Regions from separate parts of the Kosakonia pseudosacchari genome, predicted to be linked through region 2. Evidence: predicted binding sites of a transcription regulator. Region 2 holds the regulator's gene; each other region holds the start of a gene.
What was found. The regulator CRP, encoded in region 2, controls carbon source genes, mostly activating them, when cyclic AMP is high. The targets are predictions, from matches to a motif close to ATGTGANNNNNNTCACAT.
Positions count from the first base shown of each region.

Region 1: the regulator CRP is predicted to act here: its motif matches at 2,107-2,124, upstream of IP581_RS03845 (glycoside-pentoside-hexuronide (GPH):cation symporter).
Region 3: the regulator CRP is predicted to act here: its motif matches at 1,874-1,891, upstream of bhsA (multiple stress resistance protein BhsA).

Region 1 is NZ_CP063425.1:829,962-833,240, forward strand. Features, by position in the region: gene IP581_RS03840 (glycoside hydrolase family 43 protein) at 1-597, opposite strand, end outside; gene IP581_RS03845 (glycoside-pentoside-hexuronide (GPH):cation symporter) at 597-2,000, opposite strand; gene aroP (aromatic amino acid transporter AroP) at 2,173-3,279, opposite strand, start outside.
Region 2 is NZ_CP063425.1:4,478,669-4,481,947, forward strand. Features, by position in the region: gene IP581_RS21365 (phosphoribulokinase) at 1-251, shown strand, start outside; gene IP581_RS21370 (OsmC family protein) at 294-698, opposite strand; gene crp (cAMP-activated global transcriptional regulator CRP) at 1,003-1,635, shown strand; gene IP581_RS21380 (YccS/YhfK family putative transporter) at 1,682-3,279, shown strand, end outside.
Region 3 is NZ_CP063425.1:1,013,000-1,016,278, reverse strand. Features, by position in the region: gene zinT (metal-binding protein ZinT) at 11-655, shown strand; gene IP581_RS04655 (hypothetical protein) at 726-902, opposite strand; gene IP581_RS23975 (hypothetical protein) at 965-1,093, shown strand; gene IP581_RS04650 (TetR/AcrR family transcriptional regulator) at 1,079-1,714, opposite strand; gene bhsA (multiple stress resistance protein BhsA) at 1,965-2,222, shown strand; gene IP581_RS04640 (YdgH/BhsA/McbA family protein) at 2,307-2,516, shown strand; gene IP581_RS04635 (hypothetical protein) at 2,701-3,279, opposite strand, start outside.

The DNA of each region.
Region 1 (3,279 bases), 1.3 Mb from region 2:
CAATACCGCCGGGCCTTCATTGACCAGAAAACCACGACACTCCCAGTCAAACTCTGGTTTGCTTAACATGATCGGTTCGCCTTTCAGCGTCCAAGGATTTTCCATTTCCGCCAGGTAAAGATTAGAGTTACCGGCAATATCCGGCGCTTTTTGCGCCCATAAATACCAGCGTTTCCCCTGATGTTCAAAGGTCGTGGCATCGAGGGCAAACGTATCGAAAGGCGTTTTTACCTGGCCTTTTTCGACCCAGCGCCCGCTGAGCGGATCGGCATCCGCGCACTCCAGTACGAACATGCGGTGCTGGAACATATTCAGCGCATCCAGCGCCTTAGTCCATGTCGCGGCAAAATATAAATACCATTTATCCTCAATGTGATGCAGTTCCGGCGCCCAGATAAGCTCGCTCATCGGCCCACTTTGCGGTTTACGCCAGACCACCACGCCCTCGGCTCCTCGCAGACCTTCCAGCGTACTGGCGCGGCGGATCTCCAGTCGGTCATATTCCGGCACCGAGGCTACGAAGTAGTACTCGCCTTGATGGTGCAGGATAAACGGATCGGCACGCTGTTCAATAAACGGGTTCGGCCAGGTATTCATTATGCATTCCTTACGTTATCGCCCGCCGGTAGAGGCTGATTTTCCGTCAGTTCATGGTAGTTGACGCGGCGTTTTTCCAGATCCGCCTGGATCTGTTTCATCAATTCACGGTCGACTTTCAGCAGGCGCACCACGCCTGCGGTGATCAGGTAGCCCACGCCTGGAATAATGGTAAACAGCAGCATGATGCCGTTAATGGCGCTGGCGCTTTGCTGTTTGGCTCCGGCGTCATAGCCGTACCAGGAGAGCAGGAAACCGACCATCGCCCCGGCAACTGCCAGGCCCACTTTCAGGAAGAACAGGTTGCCGGAGAAGCTCATACCGGTAATGCGTTTGCCGGTTTTCCACTCGCCGTAATCATCGACATCCGCCATCAGCGACCAGTGCAGCGGGGAAGGGATCTGATGCAGAATGTTCAGCAGGAAGTAGAGCACCACAATCAGCACCGTGGCGTGCGGGTCAAAGAAGTAAAAGGCGCAGGAGAAAAACGCCAGCACGATATTGGTCCAGAAGAAGACTTTCAGTTTGCACCAGCGGTCGGTCAATACTTTCGCCAGCATACTGCCGAACATCATGCCGACCACGCCAAGGCTAATAAACATCGTCGCGAAATGGGTGCTTTCCCCCATCACCCAGGTGACGTAATACATGGTAGCCGCCATGCGGATAAAACCGGGACAAACGTTGCAGAGCGTCAGCAACAAGATGCGCACCCATTGATCGTTTTTCCACACATCTTTGAAGTCTTTCTTCAGATCATCGTTGGTTGGCACCGCCGGGCGGATACGCTCGCGCACGGTGGCAAAGCAGAACAGGAACATGCACATGCCGATAAATGCCAGTACCGTCATTGCCATCTGGTAGCCTTTGGCTTTATTGGCCCCGCCGAACCACTCAGCCATCGGCAGCAGCGTGAGCGACAACAGCAGGGTTGCAATCCCCACCATCACAAAACGGTAAGACTGGCAGGCAACGCGCTCTTTCGGGTCGTTGGTGATCACACCGCCCAGCGAGCAGTAGGGGATATTGATCGCGGTATACGTCAGCGACAACAGGAAATAGGTGACAAAGGCATAGATAACTTTGCTGTTATAAGTCCACTCCGGCGTGGTGAACATTAGCACGCTGAAAACGGCGTAAGGTACGGCTATCCACAACAGCCACGGGCGAAAACGGCCATATTTACTTTGTGTCCTGTCAGCAAGCGCTCCCATCAGCGGGTCGGTCACCGCATCAATCACGCGAATCGACAGCAGTAATACCCCAACCAGCGCAGGTGCGAGGCCGAAGATATCAGTATAGAAATAGTTAACAAACAGCATGATAGCGCCAAAGATGATGTTGCATCCGGCGTCGCCCATGCCATAGCCAATCTTTTCTTTAACAGACAGTTTGTTGTCCATTGCCGGTTCTCCCTATGAGATATGGCATGAAGTATTTGTCTGTAAGTTTTTGTTTGCGTAGCAGGATCAGGCCGCAGAGATGGACAAAATGGCTATGGAAAGGAAAGTGTGAGGAAGTTAACACAGTGATAACAACCCTCTCCCGGGCGGGAGAGGGCAGAACGGATAAGGATTAATGCGCTTTCACGGCATTGGCGTTTTTCTGCTTCAGCAGGTAGCCGATGCCGAGGATGGCAATCCACACCGGGATCAGGTAGACGGAGATCGCCATGCCGTCTGTCATCAGCATGATCACCAGCACCGCCGCCATAAACACCAGGCAGATCCAGTTCCCCAGCGGGTAGAACAGCGCCGGGAAGCGCGGTGTTACACCTTGCTGTTGTTTGGCGCGGCGAAAACGCATGTGCGCCAGGCTAATCATCGCCCAGTTGATCACCAGCGCGGAAACCACCAGCGCCATCAGCAGACCAAATGCGGATTCCGGGGCGAAGTAGTTGATCAGCACGCACAGCGCGGTAAACAGCGCAGAAGTGATGATGGTGTTCACCGGCACGCCGCGTTTATCCACTTGTTGCAGTATTTTCGGCGCGTTGCCCTGTTTTGCCAGACCGAACAGCATACGGCTGTTGCAGTACACGCAGCTGTTATAAACAGAGAGCGCGGCAGTCAGCACCACAATGTTCAACGCATTGGCCACAAACGCGTCGCCCAGTTCATGGAAGATCAGCACAAACGGGCTGGTATCAGAAGTAACGCGCGTCCACGGCAGCAGGGAGAGCAGCACGGCCAGCGAACCCACATAGAAGATCAGAATACGGTAGATAACCTGGTTGGTGGCTTTGGGAATGCTTTGTTCCGGGTTGTCGGCTTCTGCGGCGGTGATCCCCACCAGCTCCAGACCACCGAAAGAGAACATGATGATCGCCATCATCATCACCAGCCCACCGATGCCGTGCGGCAGGAAACCGCCCTGTTCCCACAGGTTACGCACGGTGGCCTGCGGACCCGCGCTACCGCTAAACAGCAACCAGCCGCCAAACACGATCATCGCCACAACCGCGAAAACCTTAATAATGGCGAACCAGAACTCCATTTCGCCAAACACCTTAACGTTGGTCAGGTTGATGGCGTTGATAATGACAAAGAACACGGCGGCGGAGACCCAGGTTGGGATTTCTGGCCACCAGAACTGAATATATTTCCCGACGGCAGTGAGTTCCGCCATCGCCACCAGCACGTACAACACCCAGTAGTTCCAGCCGGAAGCAAAGCCTGCAAA
Region 2 (3,279 bases):
GTGTCCCTACGGTGGATACGTCTAATCCGTTCGCCGCGAAAGGTATTCCCTCACTGGACGAAAGTTTTGTGGTGATCCACTTCCGTAACCTGGAAGGGATTGATTACCCGTGGTTGCTGGCGATGCTGCAAGGCTCGTTTATTTCGCATATGGATACGCTGGTGGTGCCTGGCGGAAAAATGGGGCTGGCGATGGAGTTGATTATGACGCCGCTGGTGCAACGGCTGATGGAAGGCAAAAAGATCAAATAATGCAGAAAGCCCGGTAAGCAACACGCTGCCGGGCTTTTCGCATCAGGCTTCGATAACTTCGTAAGAGTGGGTGATGTTCACCGCTTTTTCGAGCATCAACGCCACCGAGCAATACTTCTCCGCGGATAAATCCACCGCACGGGAAACCGCCGCGTCCTTCAGCGCTTTACCGGTGACGATAAAGTGCAAATTGATGTGGGTAAACAGGCGCGGCGCTTCTTCGCGACGCTCTGAAGTCAGCTTCACTTCGCAGTCGGTCACGTCATGACGCCCTTTTTGCAAAATAGAAACCACATCGATAGCGCTACATCCGCCCGCCGCCATCAACACCATTTCCATCGGGCTTGGTGCTTTGTCGCCGGAGTTACCGTCCATCAGGATTTGGTGGCCCGAGGCGGACTCACCGAGGAACGTTAACCCTTCAACCCATTTCACACGTGCCTGCATTTTCTTCACTCCGGAGTAGCAATTTTCTTTACAGATTACGCGTACATAACAAAACTCGCAACGGAAGGCGACCTGCGTCATGCTGAAGCGAGACACCAGGAGACAGGCGGTAAAAGCTATGCTAAAACACTCTGGATGCTACAGAGATAAATGGATGTTACGCATGTATGCATGACATCATACTTTAGAGACCGCAGATGACGCTGACGGTCCACTTCCCTGGATGCGGGAAGCTTAGATTGCAACCCCAGACGTAGGGGCTCATCCTGTGTCTGAGACAGCTTATAACAGAGGATAATCGCGCATGGTGCTTGGCAAACCACAAACAGACCCGACGCTTGAATGGTTCTTGTCTCATTGCCACATTCATAAGTACCCGTCGAAGAGCACGCTGATTCACCAGGGTGAAAAAGCGGAAACGCTGTACTACATCGTTAAAGGCTCAGTGGCAGTGCTGATCAAGGACGAAGAGGGTAAAGAGATGATCCTCTCCTACCTGAACCAGGGAGATTTTATCGGTGAACTGGGCCTGTTCGAAGAGGGTCAGGAGCGCAGTGCATGGGTACGCGCTAAAACGGCTTGTGAAGTGGCTGAAATCTCGTACAAAAAATTCCGTCAGTTAATCCAGGTTAACCCGGATATCCTGATGCGTCTTTCCTCGCAAATGGCGCGTCGCCTGCAGGTCACTTCAGAAAAAGTGGGTAACCTCGCCTTCCTGGACGTAACCGGCCGTATCGCGCAAACGCTGTTAAACCTGGCGAAACAGCCAGACGCAATGACCCATCCGGACGGCATGCAAATTAAAATTACTCGCCAGGAAATTGGTCAGATCGTCGGTTGTTCCCGTGAAACAGTGGGCCGCATTCTCAAAATGCTCGAAGATCAGAACCTGATCTCCGCCCATGGTAAAACCATCGTCGTATACGGAACGCGTTAATCTGTAAAACGGCGCAGCTTACACGCTGCGTCGTTTTTCTTCCCTCATGTGGCGCAGGCTGATTTATCACCCCGAAATCAACTACGCACTGCGACAAACGCTGGTGTTATGTTTGCCTGTGGCGATTGGCCTTCTCGTTGGTCACCTGCAACAAGGTCTGCTGTTTTCCCTCGTTCCCGCCTGCTGCAACATTGCCGGGCTTGATACGCCGCATAAACGTTTTTTCAAACGCCTGATCATTGGCGGAACCTTGTTTGCAGGCAGTAGCCTGATGGTGCAATTATTGCTGGCGAAAGATCTCCCGCTGCCGCTGATCCTCACCGGACTGACGCTGGTTTTAGGCGTGACCGCCGAAATCAGTGCGCTGCATGGCCGCCTGCTTCCCGCTTCACTGATTGCCGCTATTTTTACCCTCAGCCTTGCCGGCAACATGCCGGTATGGGAACCGCTGCTTATCTATGCGCTGGGCACATTGTGGTATGGGCTGTTCAACTGGTTCTGGTTCTGGATGTGGCGCGAGCAACCGCTGCGCGAATCCCTCAGCCTGCTCTACCGGCAACTGGCAGATTACTGCGAAGCGAAATACAGCCTGCTGACGCAGCACGCCGACCCGGAAAAAGCCCTGCCGCCGTTGCTTGCCCGCCAGCAAAAAGCGGTGGATATGATAAGCCAGTGCTACCAGCAACTGCATATGCTGGCAGCCAATAAACACAACGATTACAAACGGCTACTGCGGGTTTTCCAGGTGGGGCTGGATCTGCAAGAGCACATTTCGGTGAGTTTACACCAGCCGGAAGAGGTGCAGAAACTGGTGGAACAAACCCACGCCGAACAGGTGATCCGCTGGAACGCGCAAACTGTCGCCGCTCGCTTACGTGTGCTGGCAGACGACATTCTCTATCACCGCTATCCCACGCGCTTCAACATGGATAAGCAGATCGGCGCGCTGGAAAAAATCGCCCGCCAGCATCCGGATAACCCGGTCGGTCAGTTCTGCGCCTGGCATTTTAGCCGTATCGCGCGCGTCTTGCGCACTCAACGCCCGCTCTATGCTCGCGATCTGATGGCGGAAAAGCAGCGGCGCTTGCCCCTTTTCCCGGCGCTGAAAAGCTATTTATCACTGAAATCTGCGGCGCTGCGTAATGCCGCACGGATAAGCGTCATGCTCAGCATCGCCAGCCTGATGGGCAGCGCCCTGCATTTACCGAAACCCTACTGGATCATGATGACGGTGATGTTTGTTACGCAAAACGGTTATGGCGCAACGCGCGTTCGCATTGTCCACCGGGCGGCGGGCACCATTGCGGGGCTGGTGATTGCCGGAGCTACATTGCACTTTCATGTTCCCCTCGGTTTTACGCTGGCCGCAATGCTGATGATTACGCTGGTCAGTTATCTCATTATTCGGAAAAACTACGGCTGGGCGATGGTGGGTTTTACCATTACCGCCGTCTACACCTTGCAGTTGCTGACGCTAAATGGTGAGCAGTTTATTGTCGCCCGGCTTATTGATACGTTGATTGGTTGCCTGATCGCTTTCGGCGGCATGGTCTGGCTGTGGCCGCAGTGGCAAAGTGGCTTACTGCGACAGAATGCGCACGATGCGCTGGAAACAGATCAGGAAGCGATTCGCCTGATCCTGAG
Region 3 (3,279 bases), 1.4 Mb from region 2:
GGAGCGCAATATGATCATGAAGAAATCGGCCTTTGTACTTGGCATGGGTATGCTACTAATGAGCGCGCAGACGTTAGCGCATGACCACCACCACGGCAAACCGCTTACGGAAGCAGAACGTAAAGCCAGCGAAGGCATTTTTGATGATAAGGACGTGAAAGACCGGGCGTTGTCCGATTGGGACGGGATCTGGCAATCCGTGAACCCGTATCTGCTCAGCGGTGCGCTTGATCCGGTGCTGGAGAAAAAAGCAAAACAAGGCGGTAAAAGCGTGGAAGAGTACCGCGCCTATTACCAAAAAGGTTATGCCACCGATGTCGAAACGATTGGCATAGAAAACAATGTGATGGAGTTTCACGTTGGCAAAACAGTAAATGCCTGCCGTTATGATTACGCGGGCTATAAAATTCTGACCTACACCTCCGGGAAAAAAGGCGTGCGTTATCTGTTTGAATGCAAAGACGCGCAATCAAAAGCGCCAAAATATGTGCAATTCAGCGACCATATTATCGGCTCACGCCAGTCGCAACATTTCCATATTTTTATGGGCAACGAATCGCAAGAAGCGCTGTTAAAAGAGATGGATAACTGGCCGACATATTATCCGTACAATATGACGAAAGCGCAGATTGTCGACGAAATGCTGCATCACTGATGGTTTCACCGCGGGCGAACCATCCTCTCGCCCGCAATTGGCAATCAACAATCCATTGTCAGCCGTTCTCTTAACCTGCGTTCCGTTCGTTCTGGCTGACTTTCAACACTTCCAGGCGAGATTTTCGCCCGACGCCACTCACCTCATTACTCACGTTCACCACGCAAATTGCGCTCAGCGTTAATCCGAGCAGGAAAATGATGAAGCCGGGCTGGCATTGCTGGCGGGCGTTTTCCCTCGTTTGCACTGGTTTCCCATGGCGGAACAGTCCACCTGAAGGTCACCACCGGCAGGCACAGCGATTAATGTATGGTTGGTTTCACTACCGAATTATTGCCGGTGATAGTGAACAATAGCAACGTTTCGCTGCGTATCGCGGACGATGGCAAAGCGCCAGACGTTCACGGTGGTAACGCCTCGCCATTACTCGTTGATTAATAACGGCCACAACCGCAGCGTCGTATCGATAATCTGCTGCAGTTTATCCACACTGGCACCTTCTCGCGCGCTGACCGACATTCCATGAATGATGCAGCTTAAAAAAAGCGCGATGGCTTTCACTTCTGTTTGCGCCGGGATCTCGCCACGCAACTGACGTTGCAGCAAAAAGGTAAGTAGCGTTTGTTCCTGCGCCGTTTGCCGTTCCCGGATGGTGTCAGCTATCGGCTCTGAAGAAGCAGAAACCGTGGCGGAACTATTTATCAAAAAGCAGCCTGCCGGAGTATCGCTACCGGCAAAGCAACGGGCTAACGCTTGCAGATAATCGCGCAGCGCCTGCTCAACCGTTTTCTCTTCGCAAAAAAGCGCTGCCCGGTGTTTGGCGGAAAACCGAGCCGTATAGCGATCAAGCGCGGCTCTGAACAATCCCTCTTTATTGTTAAATTCCGCATATAACGTCGGTGCTTTTGCACCGGTGGCTTCAACAAGGTCTGCCAGTGATGTGGCTTCATAGCCCTGTTGCCAGAACAGCATCATCGCCTTATCCAGCATCGCGTCCCGGTCAAAAATTTTTGGCCGACCACGACCTTTTCTCGTACAGCATGTGACGTCGGTTGCCATTGTTCCTCCCCCGTTCACATCAATTTAGTTAATAATCATTATAAAAACATTACAAAGCGGCTGACCAGTAGAAATTTTTCGAAAAAATACAAGATTTATCTACATGAATAACAAGTGTTTTTTAATTATTTAAATGATCATTATAAAAATAGTGTTGACGGGTGACACAGATCACACTTATCATTTACCTATCGATCGTTAAGTTAATACTTACGACCTCACACAAATCCAGATTCAGAAGGCAAAAATTATGAAAACCATCAAATCCCTGATCGCTGTCGCTGTACTTAGTTCCCTCTCTTTCGCAAGCGTAGCCGCCGTCGAAGTGCAATCCACTCCGGCTGACCAACAAAAAGTGGGCGTGATTTCTGCCAATGCCGGCACCAATCTCTCCTCTTTGCAAAGCGAGCTGGCGCAGAAAGCCGATGAAATGGGTGCGAAATCATTCCGCATTACTTCCGTGACCGGCCCGAACACCCTGCACGGTACCGCGGTGATTTACAAATAAGCTCTGCCGTATAAAACCGGCATTCACAACAGATGTTGAATCGGGCGTTATCGCCCACACAAATTAAATTTAAGGAATACCATTATGAAAACCATCAATTCACTTGCTGTCGCTACTGTGCTTTCCGTCCTGTCATTTGGTGCTTTCGCTCAGAGCGTAACCGCCACAGCTTCAACGCTTGACGAAGCAGAATCCTTAATTGCCGCTAAAGCACAGCAGGCTGGCGCTTCATATAAAATCATTGAAGCCAACACCAATAATAATGTTCATATGACGGCTGAACTGACCAAATAAGTATGCCTGGTCGAACACTACTCTCTAAGCGCCTGCGGGCGCTTTTTTTATAGCTAAAACGGTATCTTGCGTAGCGTGAATATCAGGAAGGAAATGTTGAAAGGTCAATGCAGCTCACTAGCGGTATATTTTTGGGTTTGAACGGGGTGTTAATTTCCATAGCATTTATCACACCCCGGTTAAATTACTGAACGGGATTACGTGGATCGATTCTCAAATGTGTATCACCGTTAGTGTTCATATTGGCGTAATTAGCCGCAATTAATGCCAGACCTCTGTAATCGGCAATACTGTCAGCTCTGGAAGATACGAGTGCTGCACTTGATTTCCACAGGAGATTTACGCGCTTACTTTTCAGATATACCTTAGCATCGTATGAATTAAGCGCTACCGCTGTTCCGTATGATGTATTAGTTACTGTTGTGTCATATGCCCCGGTAATTCCATAGGTTGGCGTGTAGACTGTCGTAGCGCTGCCTGTCGTGTTCGACGTTAAGTTACCGCCACCGAGATAGTTATATGTCGTATTGGCATTGCCGTATGTCGTCGCTGAACTAATACCGGTCTGGCCATAGACTGGAACAGTAACATTACGTGTGCTGGTCACCGCCCCACTTCTTGCAAATCCTAATAAAATTCCCTGATCGGCTTTTTCCGGTTCGTTAACTTGTACATACCCCTGACGTGTCAGCGATGCAGAAACGACGGCGGCGATTTGATTGTATTCAATCTGGTTAGCGTCATACAGCGCTTGACTGGCTGG